One region of the Zhongshania guokunii genome, then DNA from elsewhere that is predicted to be linked to it. Evidence: predicted binding sites of a transcription regulator. Region 1 holds the regulator's gene; each other region holds the start of a gene.

Region 1 (4,128 bases):
GCTCGTATCGGCAACCGCGCCCATTGACGACAAAGCCACAACCGTACTTGCTACTAAATATTTGATCTTCAATTCGATACTCCCAAAGCCATTAAGCTGTTACAACGATGCCACTTTATAGACGAATTATGACAACTTTGTGACAACAGCCCCAAATATCCTTTACCGCCAGCTTAAGCCACTTTTACTGCTGCAGATTTGGGAAAGACACAGCTAAAAACACTGCCGGTATTAGGCACACTACGGATACGCAATTCGGCTCGATGGCGAATAAGAACATGCTTAACAATGGCCAGACCCAGCCCAGTGCCGCCCGTATCAAGGGAGCGGCTTTGATCTACGCGGTAAAACCGCTCTGTTAAACGAGGGATATACTGGGGTTCAATGCCTATTCCGGTGTCTTCAACTTCAAAATAGGCATGGTAGTCATCTTGATACCAGCGCAAAATTATCTTGTCATTTTCACTGGTATAGCGCGCAGCATTGACCGCCAAATTAGAAAAAGCGCTGCGCAATTCATTGGCATTGCCATTTATTGCAATATTATCGTCACATTCAATCACAATATTCCGCGAGCCACTCGCTGCGGTCTCACTCTCTTCGCGAATCATTTCCATTAATGGCCGCAAGCGAATAACACTTTCATCAGCCAATTTTGGCACCGACTCTAAGCGCGACAGCAACATAAGGTCTTGGATTAATAAATTCATCCGCCGCGACTGTTGCAGCATTTGATTTACCGCCCTATCCCAGCGCGGATTTTCGCCACCGTGCTCAGAAAAAGTCTCTAGATAACCGTTAATCACAGTGAGTGGCGTGCGTAACTCATGGGAGACATTGGCAACAAAATCTTTACGCATTTGCTCTAAACGGTGGGTTCGAGTCACATCACGAGCAAACAATAGACGATTGCGCTTGCCAAAAAAACTGACACTAATACTGAGGTTGATCATGCCATTTACGGGGGAATTCATCTCCAGTGGCGCCTGATAGCGCTCTGCCTCAAAGTACCGTAAAAAGGCGGGACTGCGCAGCAGATTAACCAGCTGCCGGCCGGCATCTCCCTCTTGCCTTAGCCCAAGTAAATCGTGGGCGGAAGAGTTGCACCACTCGATATTGCCCTGGGGGTCGAGCATCACCACCGCGTCGGACATTGACGCAAATGAAGAGTGTAAATAATCAATCATTGCCTGCAGGCGATCACTGTCTTGACTAGAGTCTCGCTGCATTTGGTATATCACATCAAAAACTTGGCCCCACATCCCTATTGCCTCCGGCGGCTCTTCGCCGGTGCCGCTGTACAACCAATCCGACAGACGCTGCAATTGCTGCAATACACGGCCACAGATCAATATTGCGAGCACCAGCAGGGGCAATACCCCCAAGTCAAAAACAACGCAGGCCCCGGCCATTGCAAGCAATGGCACACTAAGCCGTAATAATTCTGTCTTCCAGCTGTAATACCGCATCATTTCGCGCTATGCGCAAACACCCGTGGTGGAAAAACGGTAGCCCGTTCCCCGAACTGTTTGAATTAAGAGGCCGCAGTCGCGAAGTTCGGTCTGCAGCGCCTTGCGAAGCCGCCGAATATGCACATCAACTGTGCGTTCTTCGACATAGACATTGGTTCCCCAAACTTGATCTAAAAGCTGGCCGCGACTATACGCCCGCTCTTGGTGGGTCATAAAGAACTTTAGTAATTTAAACTCGGTAGGCCCCATCTCTAATGGCGTGGCGTCAACAAACACCCGGTGACTGCTAGGGTCTAATTTCAGGCCTGCGACCTCGATGCTCTCCTCCTGCTCACGACTTGTCGAGCGCCGCATTATAGCTTTAATTCGCGCCATTAACTCCCGCGATGAAAACGGTTTGGTAATGTAGTCGTCGGCCCCCACATCCAAGCCCTGCACGCGATTGTCTTCATCGTCTTTGGCGGTCAGCATAATAACTAAAAGGTCGCGGGTCAGCTCATCTCTACGCAGGCGACGCAGTAATTCCAAGCCACTGGTAACCGGCATCATCCAATCTAGCAGCACCAAATCAGGTCGCCGATCCACTATAAGGCCATGTGCGTCCTGCGCATTGCTCGCTTCCAGACACTCATAGCCGGCCAACTCCAGTCCTACCCGTATCATTTCACGGATCGCAGCTTCGTCGTCGACGATCAATATGGTGCTTGCAGTCATCCCTTTAACCTTTTTTTGCGATATTTGTAAGCTGCATTAAAACGATTTTTAGTGACAATTTTATGACACTTCCAATTTTCCCAGCTTAATCAAACACTACCGTCTTATTTCCGTGAACCAAAACACGATCTTCGAGATGATTGCGCAGTGCCCGAGCAAGCACCGATTTTTCGACATCTTTACCAAGACGAACCAAATCGTCTTTGCTGTGCCGATGGGAAACCCGAATTACATCTTGCTCGATGATTGGCCCCTCATCGAGACGTTCGGTGACATAGTGACTGGTGGCGCCGATTAATTTAACACCGCGATCGAAGGCTTTCTGATAAGGGTTTGCACCGATAAATGACGGCAAGAAACTGTGATGGATGTTGATCATTCGCCCTGCGTAAGCCTGGCAAAATTCGGGCTGAATAATTTGCATATAGCGCGCTAATACCACGCAGTCTGCTTGGTATTCTTGGGCCAAGGCCATAATTTTAGCGTGGGCGGGTGCTTTGTTTTGCGGATCAATAGCAACGTATTCAAAGGGGATACCGTGCCATTCCACCATGCTACGCAGGTTTTCGTGATTGGATATAACACAGGGAATATCGCAGTCCAATTCACCACTGTGCCAGCGATGCAATATATCGGCAATACAGTGGGAGGCGTGACTGGCCAAAATAACCACCTTACGCTTAACCGCAGAGTCCACCAGCGCCCAGTGCATACCATACTCCTCGGCAATCGGTGCAAATGCCGCACGGCAGGCCTGCGCACTCACTTTCAGTGATTCGGCGCGAATTTCATTACGCATAAAAAACCAATTGCTCTCGGCATCGGCGTGATAATTTGCCTCGGTGAGCCAACCTCCCTGCTCTGCAACAAACTGACTAACGCGGGCTACTATCCCCACGCGATCTGGGCAGCTAATCACTAAACGATAAGTATGATCCATGTAAAACGCTCAATCCTTCATTAGACTTTATTTAATATACCGCGCAAAGCCTGCGGCAAATCTGCAGGTAAAACCACCGTTTTAGCATTGTCTGAAGAGGCCAAACGCAGCAGCGCTTCGGTGTATTTCTCGCCAAGCAAATAAAGCACAGGCAATTCTTCATTGCCCACCGCCTCAGACACTAGCGAAATAGCGGCGCCACTGGCTTTGGCAAGCACTACTTGGGCTTGCGCATCACGACGCGAGGCCTCTAAACGGCCATCAGCTTCCAAAATGGCCGCCTGTTTTTCACCCTCAGCTTTAGTCACCGCAGCGCGCCGCTGGCGCTCTGCCGCCGCTTGCTCTTCCATGGCCGCCTGCATCGTTGGCGAGGGGTTTATGTCCTGAATTTCTACTGTTTTCAGGGTAATCCCCCAATCGGCAATATCCTCAGATATAGCGGCTTTTAGTTTGGCTTTAATTTGGTCCCGCGACGACAGCGCCGAGTCCAGCGCCATCTCGCCAACAATAGAACGCAGCGCAGTTTGGACTAGGTTTTGAATTGCAAAAGTGTAGTTTTCAACGCCGTAAACCGCTTTTTCTGGTGCCACAATATTAATATAGGCGACCGCATTGGCAATAATCACCGCATTATCTTCGGTAATGACTTCTTGCGAGGGAATATCCAGCACAATGTCTTTGGTGGTCAACTTATAAGCCACCGAATCGATATACGGAATAATAAAATTTAAACCAGGATTTAAAGTAACGTGATACTTACCTAGGCGCTGAACGATATGTTTATAACCCTGCGGGACAGTTTTCACCCCTTTTAACAGGGTGATAACCACCAATATTGCCAATGCAATTACTACTGCCAAGCCATCCATCGCACACTTCCTTATCTTTGAATTTAAATACTTGCCATATGCCTACTTAGGCGCCACCGTGCGGACCGCGCACAATCAGTGTATTGCCTGAAATATCTTCCACACACACGCGATCGCCTACCGAAATTGGCTC
Region 2 (4,128 bases), on a different contig from region 1:
TAGGCCCTGCACCGAGATCTGGCCCAAGGCTAGCGTGGTCTAATAAATGCCGTAGCGGGATATTCCAATTACCAGCGACTCGGCCTCTGGCATCGAAACTAATGGTAAAAAACACCGCGCCTAAAATTTTCAGACTACCTTCTATTTGAACAAAGGCCGCCTGCACTTCATCGCCAGCAAAGTCGGGGACGCCTACAACATCATCCAATACCGCTTCAAACTCGGCAAAAAACATTTCTTTAACAACATTACCGTCGTTAAAGAAAACAATGGCTTCAGATAGCGCCCCCAATTGAACCTCCCAAGCGAACTGCAATTCACCGCGGTGACCGCTAAAAAAGGCGGTCTATAACAAATCATTATAGGAAGACTAAGGGTGGGCTGATAGTAAAACTGTATTTAAATATGCGTGCAGAAAATAAGGTGTAGATTAAGAAGGCTTTAACAGAGACAAACTAAGGAGGATATAAACTGAATAGTTGGCGGACCGGACGGGACTCGAACCCGCGACCTCCGGCGTGACAGGCCGGCATTCTAACCAACTGAACTACCGGTCCAGAAACAGCATCAAACCTAATGCGATGCTAGCGCACCAATTAGGCAAGATAAAAAAACAGGGGAGGTCTAAATAAAAAGTTGGCGGACCGGACGGGACTCGAACCCGCGACCTCCGGCGTGACAGGCCGGCATTCTAACCAACTGAACTACCGGTCCGCATACTTTTACACGATAATGGTGGGTGATGACGGGATCGAACCGCCGACCCTCTGCTTGTAAGGCAGATGCTCTCCCAGCTGAGCTAATCACCCCTCTCATCGATCGAGTGAGGCGCATTCTACAGTAACCACTCCCCCTGTCAAACGCTCTGGCCGTTTTTTTTACATTTTCTTTAAAAAAAAGCTATAACACTGATTTTGCTCATTTTTTATACAGAAAAAACAGCCAAACCGGTAAAGAAGCCCCCTCCATAGCTCGCAAAATTAAAGCAAGCTGTACAGCACCCCCAGAGCTGATTACCATTGGCGCAAATTCGACCGGCCAATACACTAACACCTTATGCCAGTCGCACCACTAATTTCGAAACCACCCTTGGAGCCGCCCGTGGAAATTTACAAAGACTTCACTTTTGAGGCAGCGCACCTGCTCCCTAATGTACCCGCCGGCCACAAATGTGGCCGCCTACACGGCCACAGCTTTTTAGTGCGCCTATATATAGCTGGCGAAGTTGATCCACACACTGGCTGGTTTATGGACTTTTCCGAACTCAAGCAGATATTCAAGCCGATTTACGATCGACTTGATCACTACTACTTAAACGACATCCCCGGCCTCGAAAACCCAACTAGCGAAAATTTAGCTATCTGGATCTGGGATCAACTCAAACCAGGCTTGGGTGCACTAAGTAAGGTCGAGATCCGGGAAACATGCACCAGCGGATGCATATACCGAGGCGACTAAACAAGCAACTGCGCACTAAGCAGGGGCAAGTTGAAACGAAAAACGAAGCATAAGGGAAAATACGTAACACGTAACAATACTTAGCCCTTGACGTAACACTTATTCACAGATAGGGCTTGAGGGTCGAAGTTTCATAACTTAGCCATTAATAGTTAATTAAAATACTCTAAAAATCACATAACATATTGATTATTATAGGCTTTATTAAAATGACTATTTTTTGAACAATTTGTTAAAGCCCCGATACAGCCGCCCTCTCAAGGCACAATCGACAAGTTACCCACCAAGTTATCCACAGATACTGTGGACAACCTTAAACCACCCAGGTACTAAAAGACTGTTACCTAACAAATAGCGCTAGGAAATGACCCAACCAAAAGCCTCGCTTAAAAAAGCAAGCTTTTCCCACCGACATTTTGATTTCACGCGACTATATTTTTACAGCAAAGACCTGTAAGTCCAGCCAAGTACCCGCAACAGAAGCCTATTAGCCAACGTCGCTTTCAAGCCCTTAGACAGCACCTCATCACAGCAGCCCCTTACCCGCCCACTTTAATCTACGAGCCCCATTATATTTACCGGCCTAGATTTCAGAAGCGCGACATTTTCCAGCTGGCGGGCAGTAAAACTTAGGACACAAGCTATTTCGTCATATATATGCAATATCAATGAAGCATTACCGTCACAAATTACAGTGCTTGTAATATTTTTGTCATAAACTGCCCGCACAATAAGCCCAACCTAAAAAACGGCCGGCCGCGCGCTCGCCATCAACACCTATAAAGCCCAACCAAATACCTTATTATTGCTTTTACGGAGAGACATCAATGAAGCGCCTATTACTGCCAGCAAGCATCCTACTAGCCAGTGGTGCCCAGTTAGCATTAGCCGATCTTAGCGTTAATGGCAAAGCCTCTATTCAAAGCCCCCAACAGCAACAGCGGGAACTAAATCTTTATGTCGACCGTGAAACCAAACAAGTCTTCACTGAGCCAGGCGCCAACAGAATTCAGCTCGGTACGTTTGAGCCAGTAACAGAAGAAACTAAGCGCTCAAGCACGACATCCACTGCTGAGGTCGTTAATAAAGGCTTAGTGGTCTCCTCAGAAAATGGCGATTTCACCATGAATCTCGGTGGACGTATTCACGCAGACAGCACCACTCACATGAACGATGATCTGCAAAAGCGCAGTAACGGCGACCCAGCGCAAGCCGTCTCTGGCACCGAACTTCGCCGGGTGCGATTGGCACTACGAGGCAAATTCAACCGCGACTTTTCTTATAATATTGAAGCAGATTGGGGCGGCAACAGTGTCTCCCTAAAAGACGTGCTAGTTGCATATGACGCCACGCCCAATTTAGAAATAACCGTTGGTAATCAGAAACACTCCGTCAGCATGGAAGTCGAAGAAAGTTCAAACGACATTATGTTTAACGAGCGCTCACTGCTCTCAGCACTAACCCTGCCCCATTTTGACCGCGCGATGGGTATTAACGTCAAAACAATGGGACAGAACTGGTCGCTCAAAGGTGGCGTCTACGGCGACGCAGTTTCGGCCAGTGGCAACGGCGCCGATGAAGGCGGCGGCTTCGGGGTTAGAGCAACCTTTGCTCCCATTAACGAGTCAGGACAATTACTTCACCTCGGCGCCAGCCTTGGTCTACGCAAGGCCAATGACAATAACAGCCTGAGCAATGGTAAAACACCGCGCTTGCGCTACGAAACCACCAATATGTCTGACCTATATCTCAGTGATACCGGCAGTATTGCTGGCTTTGAGGAAATCCAACTATCAGGGCTTGAACTCGCCGCCATGCACGGCCGTTTCTCAGCACAAGCCGAATTGGGGCAAGCCGACATCCAGCGCGACGGCGGTTCTGACTTACGCTTTAACGCCCACTATCTCCAGCTTGGCTGGACATTAACAGGGGAAGCACGCAACTATAAAGGCTCAGACGGCGAATTCAAAATGCTCAAACCTCGCAATAATTTTGATCTATCGCAAAATCACTGGGGCGCATGGGAGCTTGCTTTACGACTTGATGAAGTAGACCTTGAAGATGCCGATATCCAAGGTGGCAGCCAGCAACGTGTTAGTCTCAATCTAAATTGGTACCTAAACGCCAACCTACGCATACTGTTCGGTTACAGCCGCGCCTACGAAGTAGAGTCAGGCCCACTGATTCAAAACGGCGGCAGCGAAGAAGCCGATAATGTCGATGTTGTAGCCTTCCGCGCACAAATGGCACTATAAAAAAAGGCGGCCTCATATGTGAGGCCGCCTTTTTAGTACTTCCACTTGAAACAAGTAATTCAACTGCCGCGGGCGAATAAACAAATCCACCCGCCGCAGAACCCCTCACTCCATAACAAGCGCACCAGTTACGGTACTATTGTTATTCACCTCACTCGACTTAACTAGGCTTTCAGCGGCTTTCAAAGCCTGCAAGCGCGTAGTATAAACACCGTCGCCAGGAACACCGCTGTTCATACCCGCAAGCACCTTCTGCACGTCAGCGTTCATGCCTGCTAAGTACAGAAATTTATTACTACTGGCAGCGTCACTAGCAATAGTTTCGACCGCCAATACGGCAGACACATCGAGAAATGGAACACGAGAGAAATCAAGAATAAGCACCCTTGCACCGACTTCACTGTGCTCCCGCACG
Region 3 (4,128 bases), on a different contig from region 1:
ACTACACGACGTTATCGAGCAATATTTTAATTAGCGGCTAATTCCAAGACATAAAAAAGCCCGCGCATGCGCGGGCTTGATCAAAATAAAATAAACGTAATTTAAAATAACTTACCCAGATTCAATAACTGTGTTTCGCCGTTGCTATCATCAACGCCGTCATTGTCGTTCACCATTAGTAAATCGCCGTTGTCCAGCAGTGCTAAGCCTTCGATTTTTTCGACAACCAGACCACCCGTCGCCTTCATATCTGCAAGTACATCGCGCACGAGGATTTTACTTACCGTGGCACCATCAGCGAGGCCAGTCGTGTCGAACTTATACAAACGCTTGATCACCGCGTCTGGTCCACCCTGATTGTCCCGCTCGATAACCACGAACTCACCATTATCCAAAGCAGTAATTTCCGACAAGCCTACCCAACCACCGTTCTGAGATTCTGGGGCATCTAGCGTATAAAACAAGAAGCTCCAGCTTTGCGCATTAATGTCGTAAATACCAATCCGCACCTTATCTTCTGTCTGCCAAGCACGCTGAAAAGCGACATAGAGTTTACCATCATACTCAGCAAGCCCTTCAAAGCCATTATTGCGCTGCAGTAAATTAACCTCTGTGGGCAAGGTTACCGCCTGCTGAATCACACCATTTGCATCGGTTTCAATCAGCACATTCATACTTGTAACGGGGCCATCAATCAAGCTGCCCTTACCTTCAGAGGCGATCCAAAAACTGCCGTCGGCCAGTTTGGCAATACCTTCGGGATCGATGTTAACTGTCTTGTCTTCATTCACCGTGCCCTCAGGCAAGGTTCCCAACGGCAAGCTAGCAAGCACACCGTCAGTGTCGACAATACGGGTTTCCGCAGTGATTACTGCTGGCTGCGCGCCAACATCTAAGGTAAAAATACGATTTTTCTTGTAGTAACTATCGTCTACCGCGTAAATCAACTTGCTGTCAGATGGATCGGCAGACAAGCCCGACAAGGCGCTCCACGAGATTGGTGAGCCATCCTCGCGATCGTTAGACACGATGGTCGGGTAGCTAGCCGCCGCAGTACTATATTGGTATATATTTAAGCCCGAGCGAATTACATCGCCACGGCTATCTTCCTCGCTAGCCGCAATCAACAGATTGCGCGAGGGGATAGCCAAGGCACCCTCTGGACCCACGCCAGCGGGAAGCACTTGCTTGAATACCGGCTTGGTGTAGTCAGCCACGTCGTACACAAACACAACACTGGCGCGCTCGGAGTTTACAAACAGCAACTGATCATCACCAAATACGCCGTATTCTGCATTTTCTGGCTCATTACCTTTATTTTCAGAGCGCGACTCAGGATAGTGCCCAATGCGGGCGGTGAGCTGATCTAAAGTATTACCTGCCTCATAAACCACTTCTCCAGATGTATTAAAAACACTAAAGCTGCGGCTACCACCGTCGAGGTCACCTTCGTTGGCAGTGACAAAGTATTCAGTAGACAGCCAGCTCACACCATCGGGTTCACGCAGTACGTCGTCGAGCGATTCATTCTGGGTAATAACATCATCTTCATTAGCATCAACTCCTGTCAGGTCGACACTACCGGCGCTGAAATCATTAACGATGCTACCGTCAGAAAGATCGACTAAAACAATGTGATTGTTTTCCTGCATTGAAACAACAGCAATATTATCGGCGTTTATATCAACAAACTCAGGCTCCGGGTCGGTGGGGTACAAATCGGCCAAACCAGTGAGCTCGACGGCATTAGTCGTCCAATCCGCGGGTTCGCCACTTAAGGTAACAATAACCAGTTTGCCTGCTGGCATTTGCGGTAAAGCGCCATCATTAAGGTCTTCGTCACGCTCATTTTCAATGACTACCGCTGCGTAACTACCGTCTGGGCTAACCGCCACCGAGTCTGGCTGACCACTCACATCAATAGAATGCACTATGCTGCGGGTGGCAATATCTACAACAACCAGTAAACCGGAAACACTCACAAAATCACTGCTGGTATTAACGCCCACAAGCGCGTAATTGCCCTTAACGGCCACCGAGGTTGGTTCACCGGCCAGCGGCAATACACCTAGGCCCGCCGGCGTTGCTGGATTGGTGATATCGACAAAACCCAGTTGCTCTTTGGGGCTGTCGGTATAAATAAGGGTCATACCGTCGGTGCTGGCAGCAACAATTTCGGCGGCCGTAGCGTCATCGCTATTACATGTGGGATCCGCTTGCATGCATACCGGATATACCGCAATGCGGTTAAAGCTTTTCGCTTCACTGCTTTGCACCGCGTGAGTTTTGTTGTCATCGCCACCGCAGGCGGCCAAAAACAGAGGCGTTGCCAGTGCAATCCCCCAAGATAATGCTGTTTTCTTAAATTGCATGCTTCCTCCAGAATTACTGCGAAAATAATAATCGCTAAAGACTACGGGGGAATTGCGACAAAACACTGACAGTTTTATGTCAGAAATAAGGCGATTTTATGAAAGCAGCACGCTCAAGAAGTTAACGTAACGCGGAGAAATGTTATTGCCGCTACGCCGCTACGATGTTTATTATGGATCTATCCCAAACGGCTGCGAGCGCATTACCACCGCGCGCTGGCGGTAGCGCGTAGCAAGGTCTTATATGAAGTCTCTTTATAAAACATTTTTAGAACGAGCAATTGTTCAACACGGTAGTATCGCGGCGATTGAAGATCTTCTGCCCAGCAGCCTGAATACTGAAGAATTAAACGCTGTTCCCGATCATCGCTACTTAGCCGAGATGGCCGCCTGTGTGTTTCGCGCGGGTTTTGTATGGCGGGTTATTTCCAATAAGTGGCCTGGCTTTGAGGAGGTGTTTAATGGCTTTCTGCCGATTTGGGTTGCATCTCGCTCTCCCGAACAAATTGAAACCATGGCCAGCGACCGGCGCATTGTACGCAATTTAACCAAAGTTAAATCTGTGCAAGACAACGCCCTGTTTATTCTCGACATTCAACGAGAGCACGGCAGCTTTGGCCAGTTTTTAGCAAGCTGGCCCAGCGAGGACCTTGTCGGTTTGTGGGCCTACCTTAAAAAACACGGCAGTCGTCTAGGCGGCAATAGTGGGCAATATTTTTTGCGTTTCAGCGGCAAAGACACCTTTATTTTAAGCCAGGATGTATGCACTGCACTGATTAGCGTCGGGCTAATTGATAAAACCCAGCTTACTGCGCAGCGCGATTTAAAAATCGCACAACATGCCTTTAATGAAATGCAACAGGAAAGCGGTCGCTCTATGGCGGAATTAAGCATGATTTTGGCCCTGTCGATAGGGCCTCACTAACAACCTGAGGACAAAAAACGAGTAAGAGCAGCTACGCTGCCCTTATGCTTGCTAAGCTTAAGCTAATGCTCCTCAGTGAGCGTGCGCTACCACACCAACCTGGGGCATATTTGCCAAACCGATATCGCGAGCATGCTCTTCGAAATCTTTGTTCTTCCAAAAGAAGGCGCCCGGCATAGTTGTAGGTATAACCAGTACATAGAAGAGGCAGCGTCCTATTATCGCCGTTGCTAATATAGAACCACACAATACCGCGCCACCAATTAAATTCAACACCCCAAGCTCGGAGCCACTGAGCAGCGCCGCCGCCAGAATCAGATTGCCCAGTAATAGTAGGTTACGCAGGGCATAGCTTTTGCCAAACAAGGTGCATTGAATATAGTGCGACACACTACCTTCATTATTACCCTTATCCATCGCCACCCCATGACGCCACAATCCAAAGGCTTCTAAAGCAATACCAATCACCATGACGGCAAGGCACAATTTCAACATTGCTAGGCCGTCGGCGCCAATTAACATCAAGGTTGGCACACCAACGGCGCCCAGCACGACACTGCCCAAGCTAAGCGATGTACCTAAGAATGCGCTACCGGTCTGCCAGTGATTCCAAAACGGCCGCGCGGGGATACGGTAGCAGCGATACATATAGTAAAGCCCCACCGCGCCGGCGATTAGCGCCAAATAACCGCTAGTGATTGCCACACCGCTGAACGTTCCCCAAGTACCAAACAGAGAAATAAACACGGCATTTTCAGGTAGCATCGCTAATAAATGTATTCCAGCAAAGACCATATACAGCAGCATACCCAAGCCTTCACGACACACAGG
Region 4 (4,128 bases), on a different contig from region 1:
TAACGTCGTCGCTAGAACCGTTGGTGGGCCAGAAGGTGCTCGGTAGTGGCTTGTAGTTAAATGCCACCCAATGACTACCGTCTTTGGCCATGCCGTGCTCGTCGAAGGCCGCGGCGCCAAGATGCAGGTTCTTGATTTCGGGGATTGGCCCCTGCCAGTCTGCTGTGCTTTTTAGCTGCTCAATTAATGGGCTGTAATTGTCGGTGTAAATATAATCGATTACGGCCTGATCGCTAATTTTGGCAATGCGTGGCCGACGGTCTTCAAACAGATTTTGCCAATGATTATGAGTGCCGAGATCAGAGAAAGCGTAAACGTGCTGAAGGCCGCCGTCGCTCATGGTGTTGGGGCGGCTGCGGTAATCATAGCTCTGGTGGCAGGTCATGCAGGGATTGTATTCGCCGTCGTGCTTGGTGTAACACTGCGGGGGAATCACCGCTTCGGCGTTGTAAATATTTTCGGCATGCGCTTGGCGGAGTACGGCACGGCCGCTGCGCGCCGGCGAACTCGGAAATTTTAAGCTGGCGAGTATTTGGGCATCGTCGCTGGATTGCTGAGTTGTCGGTTCTGTAATTTCGCTGATGGATGTGCTGCTATCGCAGGCGCTCAGCATAATTAGAATAAGGCTTATAAAATATTTCATGGTCTCTACCGTAAATAAAAGAGGGCGGATAAATCCGCCCTCTAAACTGCTTCTTGTACTTTGTTAAATTACAAAGCGGGATCTTCAAACAACCAAATAATATTGTTTTGGTGGTTGCCGGTGTCTTCACCGATAAGCACGCGACCATCGTCGAGAATGATCAGATTATCGGGGTTGGAGATGTTATTTGTGTTACAGCGATTGGTGCTGCGGCTACCGTAGTAGGGGCCGCCAACAACCGCGGGTGCCAGAGTGGTAACGTCCACTAGGCCAGCGCTATTTTTCACAAGCTTCATGCGGTATACCGCGCCGCATTTGCCATTGGTGCCATCTAGTTGAATAGCGCCGGCGCCGTCCGACATTGCGCCGGTTGTGTCCGACATTGCCATATACATATAGGCTTGGGCACCGTTGGCTGCGCCGTTGCTCCACCACGCATCAGCTAAGCCACGGTTGATGTTAACGCCTTCCATTTTATTAAACTCAGCAGTTGCGCCTAAAGCGGCAGCTGCTTTGCGGCTCTCTAAGAAACCGATGCGGTCATCGGCAAAGGGGTTGCTAGCAATGGTGCCGCTGGTGTCCAAATCTTGATTGAGTTTGGCTTCGGCGTAATCGTTGATCTGTTGTGCGGTAATTTGCTTAGCTTCACCAACCGTGCCGTCAAAGCTCGCGATCGCTGCTTCAATTGCTGCTTCGGTGCCAGTAGCAATAAGTACCCATTCAACGGCAAAGGCGGCTTCGGCGGGGTCGCTCACTCCCGCGCTCTGGGTGACTTTGGCGGCGTAAAGTTTACCGGCACTGAGATCGCTGGCGGTGTCGGCTACAAATTTAAAGAACACCGTATTGCCGCCGTCATCGCTGAGGAACACCGTGCGTAGGTCTGGCATAACGATCGCATTCTCGTGAGAGAAGCGGCCCAGCAATTCCAGTTTATTAACTTTAACATCCGCGACATTGGCTGCGGCTACCGTGCCTTCAGTACCAATTTCCATAATGTAGCCGTAGTTATAGGGGTTGCCCCAAGCGCCGCTGCCGTCGGTGGGCAGGCCAAGGTATTCGGCAATAGATTTGGCTTCATTATTATTGATGTTGTACCAGTCGGCGGTATTGTCAAAATACAGCTCTTCAGAGGTGAGTGGTGTTCCCCAAGGACTCAAGGTACCAAAGCAGTTTACCCAGGTGCCTTTTACGGATGAGAAATCGATCATTCCCTCTTGGGTTACACCATAGCTGCTAGTGAGTGCAATACGACTCATGCCGCCTGGGCGATCTTCCCAGTTGGAGTACAGGAAGTAGCCGGTGCCACCATCAGAAACCGCGGCATTAAAATCGGGGTCGTTTGAGCTTTTTAATAAAGTGCTGCCATCCGCGGCAATAATGTCGCCCATTTCCTTGCCGCTTACCAGGGCATCGCTCTGTTGCGCCAGTACCATATAGTTGCCAACAGCGCTTAATACGCGCTCTTTGTCGGCTTCGGTAATGGGCATATCCATTGCGGCGACGTTGCCTAGGTTATTGAAATCGACACCAACAAACGCGCCAATGGTGCCTTTGTTAATTACTTTGCCATCAACGTCGGTGGTCGTGTTAGATGAACTGGGGTGCTGAATATTGCTGAATACTACGCCGTCGCTATTGAGGAATATACCGGTGAATTCGGCGCCAAGTGGGGCTGAGGCCAAACGTTTTAAAGAAGCGCCGCCGTTGCCGTCTTCGCCATTGGCGCCGGGCGTGCCAGGCGCGCCGGGTGAACCGGGGCTGCCTGGTGCGCCGTTTTGGCCTGCATTACCTTGGGGGCCCGTAGCGCCATTGTCGCCGTCATCACCACCACAGGCGCTAAGGCCTAGGGCGAGAATACTAGCGATGGATACGCTTAGTAATTTCTTGTTCATAGTCTCTCCTCAGATATTGGGTTGCAGGGCTGTTCTATGCAGCGCCAGCGTTGTAATTGCGAGGACAGTCTAGGGAGGCGGTGTTACAGAATAGGGACGGTATAGTGTCGGTATGACGACAAAAATATGACAGCGAGCTCGACATGCTCGGCCGGCTTTATTTTGGTGCGTGCTGATTTTTTTGGTGCACTACAGGCCCTTGTTTAGGGCTCTGTGTTCGGGCTTAATATATGCGGTTAATTCTTAAATCATTGAGTTAGCTAGGTTTGCGGGGTTTGGCACGCTATGTGTATAGTGTTGTGTGTCCGCACTCTTGGTGATATTGGACGTGATACAACAAAATGGAAGGCTAGGGTTCCGGTTGCCACTATTTATATAGTTAAAGCAACGACTGGTCCGAGAGCTTTCGACCTTCAGAGTACGTAGCTAGGCTGCAAGAAGGTTACACGGCGGGACAAAAGCCCGGGAGACGAACGGCGATATGCGCCAGGAGTGCTCTATGAAACCGTGTGAAACCTCTGGAGGTTCAACGATGAAGCGACTTTCCGCTTTACTGCTTACACTCACATTCTCTTCGTTTTCTGCTGCAGCTACCGATAGCTTTAAGGTGTGTTGGTCAATTTATGTTGGTTGGATGCCTTGGGGCTATGCCGCCGAGCAGAAGATCATGGATAAGTGGGCCAAAAAGTACGACCTCGATATTGAGGTAGTACAAATCAACGATTACATCGAATCCATTAACCAATATACCACGGGTGAATTTGCCGCCTGCGCCATGACCAATATGGATGCCCTGACCATTCCCGCTGCTGGCGGCGTCGATAGCACGGCCCTGATTGTTGGCGACTTCTCTAACGGCAATGACGGTGTGGTCTTAAAAGGCTCCGACAAACTCAAAGACATTAAAGGTCAGCGCGTAAATTTGGTTGAGCTTAGCGTTTCTCACTACCTGCTCGCTCGCGGTTTAGAGAGCGTGGGCATGAGCGAGTCAGACGTTACCGTGGTAAACACCTCCGACGCAGATATGGTCGCGGTATTCCCCACCGATGGGGTTACGTCGGTGGCAACGTGGAATCCACTGCTTAGCGAAATTACCAGTATGCCAGGAGCGAATAAGGTTTTTGATTCCTCGCAAATTCCGGGTGAAATAATCGACTTAATGGTTATTAACACCGAGGTCTTGAAAGCCAATCCGAAATTGGGCAAAGCACTGACCGGCGCATGGTATGAAATCATGGCCACCATGAGTGCCAAAGACAAAACCGGAATTGCTGCGCGTACCACCATGGGTGTGGCATCGGGCACCGATTTAGCCGGTTACGAAGCCCAGTTGGCGAGTACCCAAATGTTTTACACGCCTGCAGAAGCAGTTGCCTTTACCAAGAGTGCGGCCTTGAAAACCACCATGAAGAATGTGGCGGAATTCTCCTTTGCCCACGGTCTACTTGGTGACGGTGCACCCGACGCTGGCTTTATCGGCATTGAAACCCCAGCAGGGGTTTACGGTAACAAAGCCAATATCAAATTCCGTTTCGACCCTAGCTATATGCAAATGGCGGCAGAAGGAAAACTATAAGTCTCGCGTTTGACGAG

Evidence for each region. The regulator PhoB, encoded in region 1, activates phosphate uptake and scavenging genes when phosphate is short. The targets are predictions, from matches to a motif close to TGTCATAAANNTGTAACA.
Region 2: a site for PhoB is predicted at 2,106-2,123, ahead of AB4876_RS09700 (OprO/OprP family phosphate-selective porin). Genes of this name have one in related genera too.
Region 3: a site for PhoB is predicted at 2,437-2,454, ahead of AB4876_RS04695 (esterase-like activity of phytase family protein). Genes of this name have one in related genera too.
Region 4: a site for PhoB is predicted at 2,650-2,667, ahead of AB4876_RS04425 (alkaline phosphatase PhoX). Genes of this name have one in related genera too.

The regions. Positions count from the first base shown of each region.
Region 1 is NZ_JBFRYA010000021.1:18,264-22,391, forward strand. It holds gene AB4876_RS17465 (PstS family phosphate ABC transporter substrate-binding protein) at 1-72, opposite strand, end outside; gene phoR (phosphate regulon sensor histidine kinase PhoR) at 174-1,472, opposite strand; gene phoB (phosphate regulon transcriptional regulator PhoB) at 1,479-2,186, opposite strand; gene purU (formyltetrahydrofolate deformylase) at 2,272-3,126, opposite strand; gene AB4876_RS17485 (SPFH domain-containing protein) at 3,147-3,995, opposite strand; gene AB4876_RS17490 (NfeD family protein) at 4,042-4,128, opposite strand, start outside.
Region 2 is NZ_JBFRYA010000007.1:93,300-97,427, reverse strand. It holds gene AB4876_RS09725 (hypothetical protein) at 1-292, opposite strand, end outside; tRNA gene AB4876_RS09720 (tRNA-Asp) at 481-557, opposite strand; tRNA gene AB4876_RS09715 (tRNA-Asp) at 638-714, opposite strand; tRNA gene AB4876_RS09710 (tRNA-Val) at 734-809, opposite strand; gene queD (6-carboxytetrahydropterin synthase QueD) at 1,102-1,458, shown strand; gene AB4876_RS09700 (OprO/OprP family phosphate-selective porin) at 2,286-3,713, shown strand; gene AB4876_RS09695 (SulP family inorganic anion transporter) at 3,819-4,128, opposite strand, start outside.
Region 3 is NZ_JBFRYA010000003.1:115,902-120,029, reverse strand. It holds gene AB4876_RS04700 (response regulator) at 1-34, shown strand, start outside; gene AB4876_RS04695 (esterase-like activity of phytase family protein) at 102-2,372, opposite strand; gene AB4876_RS04690 (DNA-3-methyladenine glycosylase I) at 2,617-3,297, shown strand; gene AB4876_RS04685 (DmsC/YnfH family molybdoenzyme membrane anchor subunit) at 3,370-4,128, opposite strand, start outside.
Region 4 is NZ_JBFRYA010000003.1:57,686-61,813, forward strand. It holds gene AB4876_RS04420 (Aq_1262 family (lipo)protein) at 1-643, opposite strand, end outside; gene AB4876_RS04425 (alkaline phosphatase PhoX) at 712-2,535, opposite strand; guanidine-I (ykkC/yxkD leader) riboswitch at 2,874-3,006, shown strand; gene AB4876_RS04430 (putative urea ABC transporter substrate-binding protein) at 3,068-4,111, shown strand.